2 regions of the Mesorhizobium sp. M0598 genome follow, and region 2 is predicted to be linked to the other one. Evidence: predicted binding sites of a transcription regulator. Region 2 holds the regulator's gene; the other holds the start of a gene.

Region 1 (5,808 bases), on a different contig from region 2:
ACCGACTGGATTGAAGCATGAAAGCCGTCGTCTGCCGCTCGCCCGGCGAACTTGTCCTCGAAGATCGTCCGGCGCCTGGCGCGCCCCCCGCCGGCTGGGCGCTGGTCGCCGTCAGCCATGTCGGCATCTGCGGCACCGACTATCACATCTTCGAAGGCAAGCACCCGTTCCTCGCCTATCCCCGCATCATGGGCCACGAGGTTTCCGGCACCGTGATCGAGGTTGGCGAGGACGTCGATCTCGCCGTCGGCGAAGCGGTGATCGTCAATCCCTATCTCGCCTGCGGCAAATGCATCGCCTGCCGGCAAGGCAAGCCGAATTGCTGCGTCAGGATCGAGGTGCTCGGCGTCCACCGCGACGGCGCCATGTGCGAGCAGATCCTGGTGCCGGCGCAAAATCTTTATCCGGCAAACGGCCTGTCGCTGGCCGATGCCGCCGCCGTCGAATTCCTGGCGATCGGCGCCCATGCCGTGCGGCGCTCGCTCGCTGATCCAGGTGCGCGCACACTGGTCATCGGTGCAGGCCCGATCGGGCTCGGCACGGCGCTGTTCGCCCGCATCGCCGGGCTAGACCTGATGCTGCTCGACATGAGTGCGGAGAGGCTGGGTTTCGCCGAAAGCGAACTCGGCTTCGCGACCCTCGACGGCTCGCGGGGCGCTGCTGCCGACCTGGTGCGGGAAGCAACCGGCGGCGACGGCTTCGACGTGGTTTTCGATGCCACCGGCAACACCCGGTCGGTGCAGTCGGCCTTCGCCCATGTCGCGCACGGCGGGGCGCTGGTCCTGGTCAGCGTCGTCAAGGACGACATCGCCTTTTCCGATCCCGAATTCCACAAGCGCGAGATGATGCTGATCGGCAGCCGCAACGCCCTGCGTGCCGATTTCGACCATGTCGCCGCCTCGATCCGCAACGGCGCGCTGCCGCTGGCAAAGCTTGTGACGCACCGCACCACGCTTGGCGAGACGCCGCACGACCTCGCCCGCTGGGCGCATGAGAAGTCTGGCCTGATCAAGGCTGTCATTCAGGTCGGATGATGCCAGGGCTGCCGTATCTCAGAGCGCCGACAATTTGAGCTCGATCCGCTCGGCCGGGAAGCGCGACTCCGAAAACTGTATCGGCTGACCGTCGGGCGTGACGTTGACGGCGACCGTCACCAGCACGATGGCGCCGGGCTGCAGCTCGAGGTCCGCAAGGTCGACGGCATCGGCATGGCGCGCCGACAGCACGGTCGATTGCCTGAGATAGTCGTCGATGCCGAAACGTGCCAGCGATGCGGTGATCGAACCGGTTTCCGCCATGGCGGCATCGATGCCGGCAAAGCGCTTGGCATCGAACCAGCCGGCAGCGCGGGACACCGGCATTCCATCGGCTTCGCCGCGCGTTTCCAGGCGTATCACATCGGCGCCCGTCGCAAGGCCTAAGCCCTCTGCGACACGACGGTTGGCCGGCTCGACCGATGACGCGAGCAAGGTGATATGCCGCTCGGACGCCTGTCCTTGCAATCCCTCGGAAAAGCGGGTGCGAGCGCCGATCGGATAAGACATCCGCTTGCGCGACAGCACGAAAGTGCCGCGCCCCTGCTCCGCCCTGAGCACACCCTCCTGCACCAGCGCTGCGATAGCGCTGCGCACCGTGTGGCGGTTGACGCCATAGCGTCCGGCCAACGCGATCTCCGGCGGCAGCGCGGCATTCTCGGGAAAATCGCCGGCGGCGATCGAATGCAGGATTTGGTCGGCGATCTGCCGCCACAGCGCGACACCGCTGCGCCGCTCGATGCTGTTGGCTTGTCCGATCATCTCCCGCCCCAATTCCTTGCGCCGATCTTTTGGCCCGTGTCACGTGCCCGTCATGGACACGCGCTAGATAATGGATATAATTTGTATAGTTGTCTATATCAATAGACAAATGAACGCAGACGAGGAGCACCGCCATGCGAGGACGGGAAGCGAGAGAGCAGGCCGAGCGCAAGGCCGTGATGGCGACGCTGGCGCAATCGGCCGGCGACGACATCGTCCGCCTGTGGGACGAAACCGGCCTGCCTTGCGAAGCGGAACTTCTGCGTGGCCCCGAAACCGGCCTAGTTACGGTACGCGGCCGCATCGGCGGCGGTGGTGCCCCTTTCAATGTCGGCGAGGCGACGGTCACCCGTGCCACGGTGCGGCTTGCGTCCGGCCATGTCGGCCACTGCTACGCGCTCGGCCGCGACAAGCAGAAGGCAAGGCTGGCGGCAATCGCCGATGCGCTGTGGCAGGATCCTGCCCACCGCAATGAGGTCGAGATCGGGATCGTTGCGCCCTTGCAGGCGGCACTGGCCAAGGCGCGTGAACAGCGCCGCGCCGAGACGGCGGCGACCAAGGTCGATTTCTTCACCATGGTGCGCGGAGAAGACTGATGGATATCGCCACTCAATCCATTGAAGGCGGCTTCGCCGATCCGGTATTCAATGCCCAGACCGTATTCCGTGCCGTGATGGACGCGATGGCGCGGCCGGGCAGCGTCCAGCCCTTGCCGGCCCTTGCCCACCCACCGGCGCCGCTGTCGGCCACCGCCGGCGCCGTTGCGCTGGCGCTGTGCGACAACGACACGCCGCTCTGGCTCGACCCGGCTTTGCAGGCGTCGGCGGTGAAATCCTGGCTTGGCTTCCATACCGGCGCGCCGCTGGCCAACACCCCGGCCGACGCGCATTTCGCGCTGATCGCCACGCCGGCCGAGATGATGGCGCTCGACGGGTTTTCGCAAGGCACCCAGGATTATCCCGATCGTTCGACGACGCTGATCCTCGAGGTCGGCGATCTCGTCTCCGGCGCTCCGCTGCTGCTCGAAGGCCCGGGCATCGAGAAGACGGCGACGATCGCGCCGGCGCAAATGCCGCGCCATTTCGTCGAGCAATGGAAGCAGAACAACCAGCGTTTTCCGCGTGGCGTCGACATCATCCTCGCCACGTTCGACGCAATTGCCTGCCTGCCGCGCACGACGCGCATCAAGACGATGGAGGCATAGGATGTATGTCGCGGTAAAGGGTGGCGAAGCGGCCATTCGCAACGCCCACAAACTGCTCGCCGACCGCCGGCGCGGCGATCGTTCGGTGGCCGCACTTCGCCTCGACCAGATCGTCGAGCAGCTGGCGCTCGGCGTCGACCGGGTGATGAGCGAAGGCTCGCTCTACGACAGGGATTTGGCGGCACTCGCCATCGTCCAGGCGCGCGGCGATATGATCGAGGCGATCTTCCTGGTTCGCGCCTATCGCACGACGCTGCCGCGTTTCGGCTACACAAGGGCGATCGACACCAGCACGATGCTGGTCGAGCGGCGGGTGTCGGCCACCTACAAGGACCTGCCCGGCGGCCAGTTGCTCGGCCCGACTTTCGACTACACCCACCGGCTGCTCGATCCCGAACTTGCCGCCGGCGGCGATGTCGCCGAGCCGGAGCAACGTGCAGGCGAGGCGGAAGCCATGCCGCGCGTCTCGGCCATCCTCGCCCGCGAAGGCCTGATCGAGCCCGACGGCGACATGCCTGGGGATCATACCCCCGGCGACATCACCCGCGAGCCGCTCGAATTCCCGATGGCGCGCGACATCCGCCTGCAGGCGCTGTCGCGCGGCGACGAGGGGTTTCTGCTGGCGCTCGGCTATTCCACCCAACGCGGCTATGCGCGCAACCATCCCTTCGTCGGCGAAGTTCGCATCGGCGAGGTCGAACTGGAACTGGACGTGCCGGAACTGCCCTTTGCCCTGCCGCTCGGCAGCATCCGCGTCACCGAGTGCCAGATGGTCAACCAGTTCAAGGGCTCGGCAAAGGCGCCGCCGCAATTCACCCGCGGCTATGGCCTCGTCTTCGGCCAGAGCGAGCGCAAGGCCATGGCCATGGCGCTATGCGACCGCGCGCTGCGCGCCTCGGAGTTGGGTGAGGATGTCATCGCCGCAGCGCAGGATGAGGAGTTCGTCATCTCGCATTCCGACAATGTCCAGGCGACCGGCTTCGTCGAGCATCTGAAGCTGCCGCATTATGTCGACTTCCAGGCCGAACTCGACCTCGTGCGCCGCATGCGCGCCGAGCATGATGCCCGCGAAAATGCCGGCAAGGGCGAAGAGAAGAGGCAGGTAGCGGAATGAGTGCACAACCAGCGGACATCGCCACCTACAACTTCGCCTATCTTGACGAACAGACCAAGCGGATGATCCGCCGCGCCATCCTCAAGGGCATCGCCATTCCTGGCTATCAGGTGCCGTTCGCCTCGCGCGAAATGCCGATGCCCTATGGTTGGGGCACCGGCGGCGTCCAGGTCACCGCTTCGATCATTGGCCCGGACGATGTGCTCAAGGTCATCGACCAGGGCGCCGACGACACCACCAATGCCGTCTCGATCCGCGCCTTCTTCAAGAAGGTCGCCAATGTCGCGGTCACCACCGAGACGGCCAAGGCGACCATCATCCAGACCCGCCACCGCATCCCTGAATATCCGCTGAGTGCCGGCCAGGTGCTGGTCTACCAGGTGCCCATCCCCGAGCCGCTGCGCTTCCTCGAGCCGCGGGAAACGGAGACGCGCAAGATGCATGCGCTGGAGGAATACGGCCTTATGCATGTGAAGCTCTACGAGGACATCGCCAGGCACGGCCGCATCGCCACCACTTACGCCTATCCGGTCAGGGTGGAGGGCCGTTATGTGATGGACCCGTCGCCGACGCCGAAATTCGACAATCCCAAGATGCACCGTTCGCCGGCTTTGCAATTGTTCGGCGCCGGCCGCGAAAAGCGCATCTACGCGCTGCCGCCCTTCACCGATGTGGTCAGCCTCGATTTCGAGGACCATCCGTTCGAGGTGCAGACCTTCGACCAGCCCTGCGCGCTGTGCGCGGCCGAGAACGTCTATCTCGACGAGGTCATCCTCGACGACCATGGCGGCCACATGTTCGTCTGCTCCGATACCGATCATTGCGAGAAGCGGCGCGCGGAAGGCCACTGCGGCCATCTCGCGCCCGAGACCCATCTTGCCCCAGGAAAAACGGAGCCGGCGCAATGACAGACGAACCGCTGCTGCGCGTTTCGGCGCTGTCCAAATTCTACGGCTCGCGCGTCGGCTGCGAGAACGTCACTTTTGACCTCTGGCCGGGCGAAGTGCTGGCGGTGGTCGGCGAATCCGGTTCCGGCAAGACGACTTTGCTCAACTGCCTGTCAACTCGACTGCTGCCCAGCTCCGGCACCGCCAGCTACCGGATGCGCGACGGCCAGTTTCGCGAACTCTACCGCATGAGCGAGGCCGAGCGCCGCTTCCTGATGCGCACCGATTGGGGTTTTGTCCATCAGAACCCGGCCGACGGGCTGCGCATGACGGTGTCGGCCGGCGCCAATGTCGGCGAGCGGCTGATGGCGGTCGGCGACCGTCACTATGGCAGAATCCGCGCAACGGCGGTCGACTGGTTGTCTCGTGTCGAGATCGACGAAGACCGCATCGACGACGAGCCGCGCGCCTTTTCCGGAGGCATGCGCCAGCGCCTGCAGATCGCCCGCAACCTCGTCACCGGGCCGCGGCTGGTGTTCATGGACGAGCCAACCGGCGGCCTCGACGTCTCGGTGCAGGCGCGCCTGCTCGATCTGTTGCGCGGCCTGGTCACCGATCTCGGCCTGGCCGCCATCGTCGTCACCCACGATCTCGCCGTGGCGCGGCTGTTGTCGCAGCGCATGATGGTGATGAAGGACGGCTGCGTCGTCGAAAGCGGCCTCACCGACCGCGTCCTCGACGATCCGCGCGCGCCTTATACCCAGTTGCTTGTCTCCTCGATTCTGCAGGTGTGACCATGGAACGCAT
Region 2 (5,808 bases):
GATCTCGGCGGCATTCTTGCCGAGCTCGCGCGCATCCTTCCACACCGACACGGTCTGTGTGCCGAGCGCGATGCGGTTCAGCGCGGCGTGGTCGCCGTCCTGGCCCGAAACCGGAACCGATCCGGCCAGCCCTTGCGCCGTCAGCGCGGCGACGACGCCGCCGGCAGTGCCGTCATTAGCGGCGACCACGGCATCGACCTTGTTGTCGTTGGCGGTCAGGAACTGTTCCATGTTCTTCTGAGCGTTGGCCGGCAGCCAGCCGTCCGTATAGGCCTCGCCGACATTCTTGATCTTGCCGCCGTCGATGGCCTCCTTCAGCACCTCCATCGAACCGGCAAACAGGAAATCGGCATTCGGATCGGAACCCGAACCCTTGATGAAGACGTAGTTGCCTTCCGGCTTCACCTTGAAGACTTCGCGGGCCTGCATGCGGCCGACTTCCTTGTTGTCGAAGGTCAGATAGAACACGTCCTTGTTCTCGATCAGCCGGTCATAGCCGACGACCGGGATGCCTTCGTCCAGTGCCTTCTGCACGGCCGGCCCGATGGCCGAGGCGTCCTGCGCCAGGATGATCAGTGCGCTGGCGCCCTGCGAGATCAGGCTCTCGACGTCGGTGAGCTGCTTGCCGGGGTTGGACTGTGCGTCGGCGGAAATATACTTGTCGCCTGCGGCCTCGATGGCCGCCTTCATTGCGGCCTCGTCGGTCTTCCAGCGCTCTTCCTGGAAGTTCGACCAGGAAACGCCGATGACCTTGTCTTTAGCCTGCGCCACCGACGCCAGCGCCAGCGTCATGGCGACACCCGCCAGAATGGCGGTCGTGAATTTCTTCATCATATCCTCCCTGCGCCGCGTACGGCGTGACCAATTGGCTCAAAGACCAGCTTAGAAGCTCTAATTTTTTCGAGCCTCGAAAAAATACTGGCCCGATCTCCGGCTGCTGTCAACATCGATTCTGATGGATTTTGATGACTCTGCGAGTTTTTTCGAGCGTCGGAATAAACGATGACAGCGCCACCTGCATCTGACACTATTTGCCTGCATCCGACACTATTTGTCGGACATTACCGACGGCTTCCGGTTCATGAGCAGCCGCGGCAACCGGGAGGAAAGCAAAACAATGTCGGTCGGAATCCGCCATGACGATTTGCGCCGGCGCAACCGGGCGATGGTGATCTCGGCGGTGCGCCGGGCCGGCCAGCCATCGCGTACTGAGATCGCAGCTACCACCGGCCTCAGTCATTCGACCATATCGGCGATCTCTTCCGACCTGATACGGGAAGGCATCCTCGCCGAGAGCAAGGCAAGTGAGCCCGTTTCGTTGAAACGCGGTCGTCCGCAGGTCGGCCTCGCCCTCAACCCGGAAGCGGCGGCGGTGCTGACCGTGGTGTTGTCGCTGAATTTCCTGTCGGCCGCCATTATCGACTATACGGGACAGGTGGTCGCCGAGGAACAGCGCCGGCTGGACACGCTGACCATGCCGCGCGACGAGCTGATCCGTGAATGCATGGCCATCGTCCGGCGCCGGCTGCAGGATCCAGACCTTGACGTCCGCAGTGTCGCCCGCATCGCCCTGGCGATTCAGGGCATTACCGACTCCCCTGCACGCGCCATGCTGTGGTCGCCGATCACGCCGCAGACCGACATCGCCTTTGCCGACATGCTGGAGGACGAATTCGGCATCCCGGCAACGGTGGAGAACGACTGCAACATGATGGCGGTGGCTTTGCGCTGGCGCAATCCGGATCGCTATCGCGACGACTTCATCGCCATCCTGCTTTCGCATGGCATCGGCATGGGGCTGGTGCTGAAGGGCGAACTGTTCACCGGGACGCATTCCTCGGGCGGCGAATTTGGCCACATGATCCATCGTCCGGGCGGCGCGCTCTGCCGTTGCGGGCGGCGCGGCTGCATCGAGGCCTATGCCGGCAACTACGCCATCTGGCGCAACGCCAGGCAGATGAGCGAAGACAGCGAACCGGTCGCCGACGTCAGCGACGCCGACATGCGAGCACTGGCGGCCCAGGCGCGCGAGAAAGATGGGCCGGAACGCGAGGCCTACCGCAAGGCCGGCGAAGCGCTGGGTTTCGGTCTCGGCTCGCTGTTCGCGCTGATCGATCCGGCACCGGTCGCGATGGTCGGCGCCAGTGCCGCCGCCTTCGATCTGATCGAGCCGGCCTTGCGGAAGGCAATCGCCCAGACCGCCGGCGGTCAGCATTCAGGCTCGATCTCCTTCGATACAGAGCCGAACGAATTGCCGCTGATCCGCGAAGGCTGCGCGATGCGGGCGTTAAGCTTCGTCGACCAGGAGATTTTCGCGCCGGGCGCGCAAATGAGGCCCAGCGTCAGAAAGAACGTAGCCTGACCAGGCGGGTCAATCTTCCCTGATCGCATAGCCGGCACCGCGGATGGTGCGGATGACATCCGGCATCCGGCCGTTGTTGACGGCTTTGCGCAGCCGCCCGACATGCACGTCGACGGTGCGTTCGTCGATGTAGATTGTCTCGCCCCAGACATTATCGAGTAACTGGCTGCGCGAGAAGACACGGCCCGGATGCCGCATCATGAACTCGAGCAGCCGGAATTCGGTCGGCCCGAGCCTGATTTCGCTCTTCTTGCGATAGACTCTGTGCGATTCGCGATCGAGAACGATGTCGCCGACCTTCAGCACGCTGGACAGCACTTCCGGCTTGGCGCGCCGCAGCAGCGCCTTGACCCTGGCCATGAATTCCGGTGTCGAAAACGGTTTGACCAGATAGTCGTCGGCGCCGGTCGAAAGACCGCGCACCCGGTCGCTCTCCTCGCCGCGCGCGGTCAGCATGATGATCGGCAGCCGCTCGGTTTCGGGGCGCACCCGCAGCCGACGACAGAGCTCGATGCCGGAAACCGCTGGTATCATCCAGTCGAGCACCAAAAGGTCGGGCACATTCTCCTGCAAACGGATCTCGGCTTCGTCGCCGCGTGTCACCACCTCGACCTGGTAGCCTTCGGATTCGAGATTGTAGCGGAGCAGCACACCCAACGGCTCCTCGTCCTCCACCACCATTATGCGTGGTGCGATCATCGGCTGGGCACCCCCATCATGTCACCGGTGCGGACATTGTCGTTTCGTCCTGCTTCGGACGATTGACCGGCAATTGCTCGCCGGTCAGCACATAATACGCATTTTCGGCGATGTTGGTGACATGGTCGCCGATCCGCTCCAGATTCTTGGCGCAGAACAGCAGGTGCGTGCAAGCGGTGATGTTGCGCGGATCTTCCATCATGTAGGTCAAGAGCTCGCGGAACACGGACGTGTATTTGACGTCGATGCGCTCGTCGGCGGCACGCAGCTTGGCCAACGCGGCCGCATCGCCTGCAGCATATTCCTCGATGACACCCTGCACCTGGATGAGAACCAGCTGCGCCATCGCGTCGATGGAATGCGACAGGTCCCGCGGCGTGGCGCTGAGGCCGACCGCACTCACGCGCTTGGCGATATTCTTGGCAAGGTCGCCGATGCGTTCGAGGTCGCCCGCCATGCGGATCGCTCCGACCACATGGCGAAGATCGTGGGCCATCGGCTGGCGTTTGGCGATCAGGGTGATGGCGCGGTCGTCCAGTTCGCGTTGACGCGCATCCATGATGGCGTCGTCGGAAACGACGCGTTGCGCCAGCACGTTGTCGGAATTCAACAGGGCCTTGGTCGCCCCGCCGACCATCGAACCGGCGAGGTCGGCCATGTCGCGGATCAGCTTGCTGATCTGCTCGAGATCCTCGTCGAAAGAAGCGACTGTGTGTTCGCCCATGATCCTGTCCTCAAATGCATGATCGGAATGGCTCAGCCGAAGCGGCCAGTGATGTAGTCCTGCGTGCGCTTCTCGCGGGGCGACGTGAAGATCTTCTCGGTCCGGTCGAACTCGACCAGTTCACCCAGATACATGAAGGCGGTCTGGCGCGACACGCGCGCCGCCTGCTGCATGTTGTGGGTGACGATGACGATCGTGTAGTCGGCTTGCAATTCGTCGATCAGTTCCTCGATCTTGGCAGTCGACAGCGGGTCGAGCGCCGAAGCCGGTTCGTCGAGCAGAATGACTTCCGGCTTCACCGCCACGGTGCGGGCGATACAGAGCCGCTGCTGCTGGCCGCCGGACAGGCTCAAGCCGCTGGCGTTGAGCTTGTCCTTGACCTCGCTCCACAGCGCGGCGCGCCTCAACGCCTGTTCGACGCGGCCGTCCATCTCGGACTTGCCGAGGTTCTCGTAGAGCCTGACGCCGAAGGCGATGTTCTCGTAGATCGACATCGGGAACGGCGTCGGCTTCTGGAACACCATGCCGATCTTGGTCCTGAGGAGGTTGAGATCCTGCGACCGGTCGAGAATGTTCTTGCCGTCGAGCAGCACCTGGCCCTCGGCCGTCTGTTTTGGGTAGAGCTCATAGATGCGGTTGAACACACGCAGCAGCGTCGATTTCCCGCAACCCGAAGGGCCGATGAAGGCCGTGACGCTGCGCTCGGGCAGCGACAGGCTGATGTCCTTCAGCGCCTTGCTCTGGCCGTAGTAGAAGTTGAGGTTCTTGACCTCGATCTTCGTCTTCTCGGCTACCGTTTCGGCCATCGTCATGTCTGGGGACAACATCTGTGTCATCTGTCCTCTCTGCGTCCGGTAAGGCTGCGGGCGAGGATGCTCAAGCCCAGAACCGTCAGGGTGATTATGAGTGCGCCGGTCCACGCCAGTTGCTGCCATTCCTCGTAAGGGCTGAGAGCGAACTGGAAGATGGTCACCGGCAGGCTGGCCATCGGCGCGTTGATATTGCTGCTCCAGAACTGGTTGTTGAGCGCGGTGAAGAGCAGCGGCGCCGTCTCGCCGGAAATGCGTGCTATCGCCAGCAATATGCCGGTGACGATGCCGGACAATGCGGCGCGGTAGGCGACCGAACGGATCACCACCCAGCGTGGCGCGCCGATCGCGGCACCGGCTTCACGCAACGCGTTCGGCACCAGGCTGAGCATGTCTTCAGTGGTGCGCACGACCACCGGAATGACCAGGATGGCAAGCGCAACTGCGCCGGCAATGGCCGAGAAATGTCCCATTGGCCGCACCATCAGCTCATAGACAAACAAGCCGATGATGATCGACGGCGCCGACAACAGGATGTCGTTGATGAAGCGGACGACGGTGGTGATGCGCGAAAAGCGTCCATACTCGGCCATGTAGGTCCCCGCCAGCACGCCGATCGGCGTGCCGACGACAACGGCGATGATCGTCATCAGCAGGCTGCCCGCGATGGCATTGAGCAGGCCGCCGGCCTCGCCCGGTGGTGGCGTCATCTCGGTGAAGACCGCGAACGAAAGCCCGGCTGTGCCCTTATAGACTAGTGCGCCGAGGATGAGCGCCAGCCAGGCAAGCCCGATGCCGGCGGCGACGACGCAAAGCGCCATCATCACCGAATTCCTGGCTTTGCGGCGGCTGTGGAGCGATGAGGATGTCGACATCGGTCAGGCTCCCGTACGGGCGTCGATCCGCATCAGCATATAGCGGGCGGCGGCAAGGATCAGGAAGGTGATGACGAAGAGGATCAGGCCGAGCGAAACCAGCGAGGAGGTGTAGAGGTCGCCGTCGGCCTCGGTGAATTCATTGGCGATGGTCGCCGAGATCGTCGTGCCCGGCGCGAACAGGGAGGCACTGATGCGGTGGGCGTTGCCGATGACGAAGGTCACCGCCATGGTCTCGCCGAGCGCCCGGCCGAGGCCAAGCATGACGCCGCCCATGATGCCGATGCGGGTATAGGGAATGACCACGCGCCGGGTCACTTCCCAGGTCGTGCAACCGAT

Evidence for each region. The regulator PhoB, encoded in region 2, activates phosphate uptake and scavenging genes when phosphate is short. The targets are predictions, from matches to a motif close to TGTCATNNANCTGTCAT.
Region 1: the regulator PhoB is predicted to act here: its motif matches at 1,834-1,850, upstream of phnF (phosphonate metabolism transcriptional regulator PhnF).

Annotation. Positions count from the first base shown of each region.
Region 1 covers NZ_JAMYQL010000003.1:344,981-350,788, forward strand. The annotation lists gene NKI59_RS06640 (zinc-binding alcohol dehydrogenase family protein) at 18-1,034, shown strand; gene phnF (phosphonate metabolism transcriptional regulator PhnF) at 1,053-1,796, opposite strand; gene phnG (phosphonate C-P lyase system protein PhnG) at 1,931-2,392, shown strand; gene phnH (phosphonate C-P lyase system protein PhnH) at 2,392-3,000, shown strand; gene NKI59_RS06660 (carbon-phosphorus lyase complex subunit) at 3,002-4,114, shown strand; gene NKI59_RS06665 (alpha-D-ribose 1-methylphosphonate 5-phosphate C-P-lyase PhnJ) at 4,111-5,022, shown strand; gene phnK (phosphonate C-P lyase system protein PhnK) at 5,019-5,795, shown strand.
Region 2 covers NZ_JAMYQL010000005.1:154,742-160,549, forward strand. The annotation lists gene xylF (D-xylose ABC transporter substrate-binding protein) at 1-831, opposite strand, end outside; gene NKI59_RS09420 (ROK family protein) at 1,118-2,362, shown strand; gene phoB (phosphate regulon transcriptional regulator PhoB) at 2,372-3,061, opposite strand; gene phoU (phosphate signaling complex protein PhoU) at 3,078-3,785, opposite strand; gene pstB (phosphate ABC transporter ATP-binding protein PstB) at 3,818-4,621, opposite strand; gene pstA (phosphate ABC transporter permease PstA) at 4,618-5,469, opposite strand; gene pstC (phosphate ABC transporter permease subunit PstC) at 5,473-5,808, opposite strand, start outside.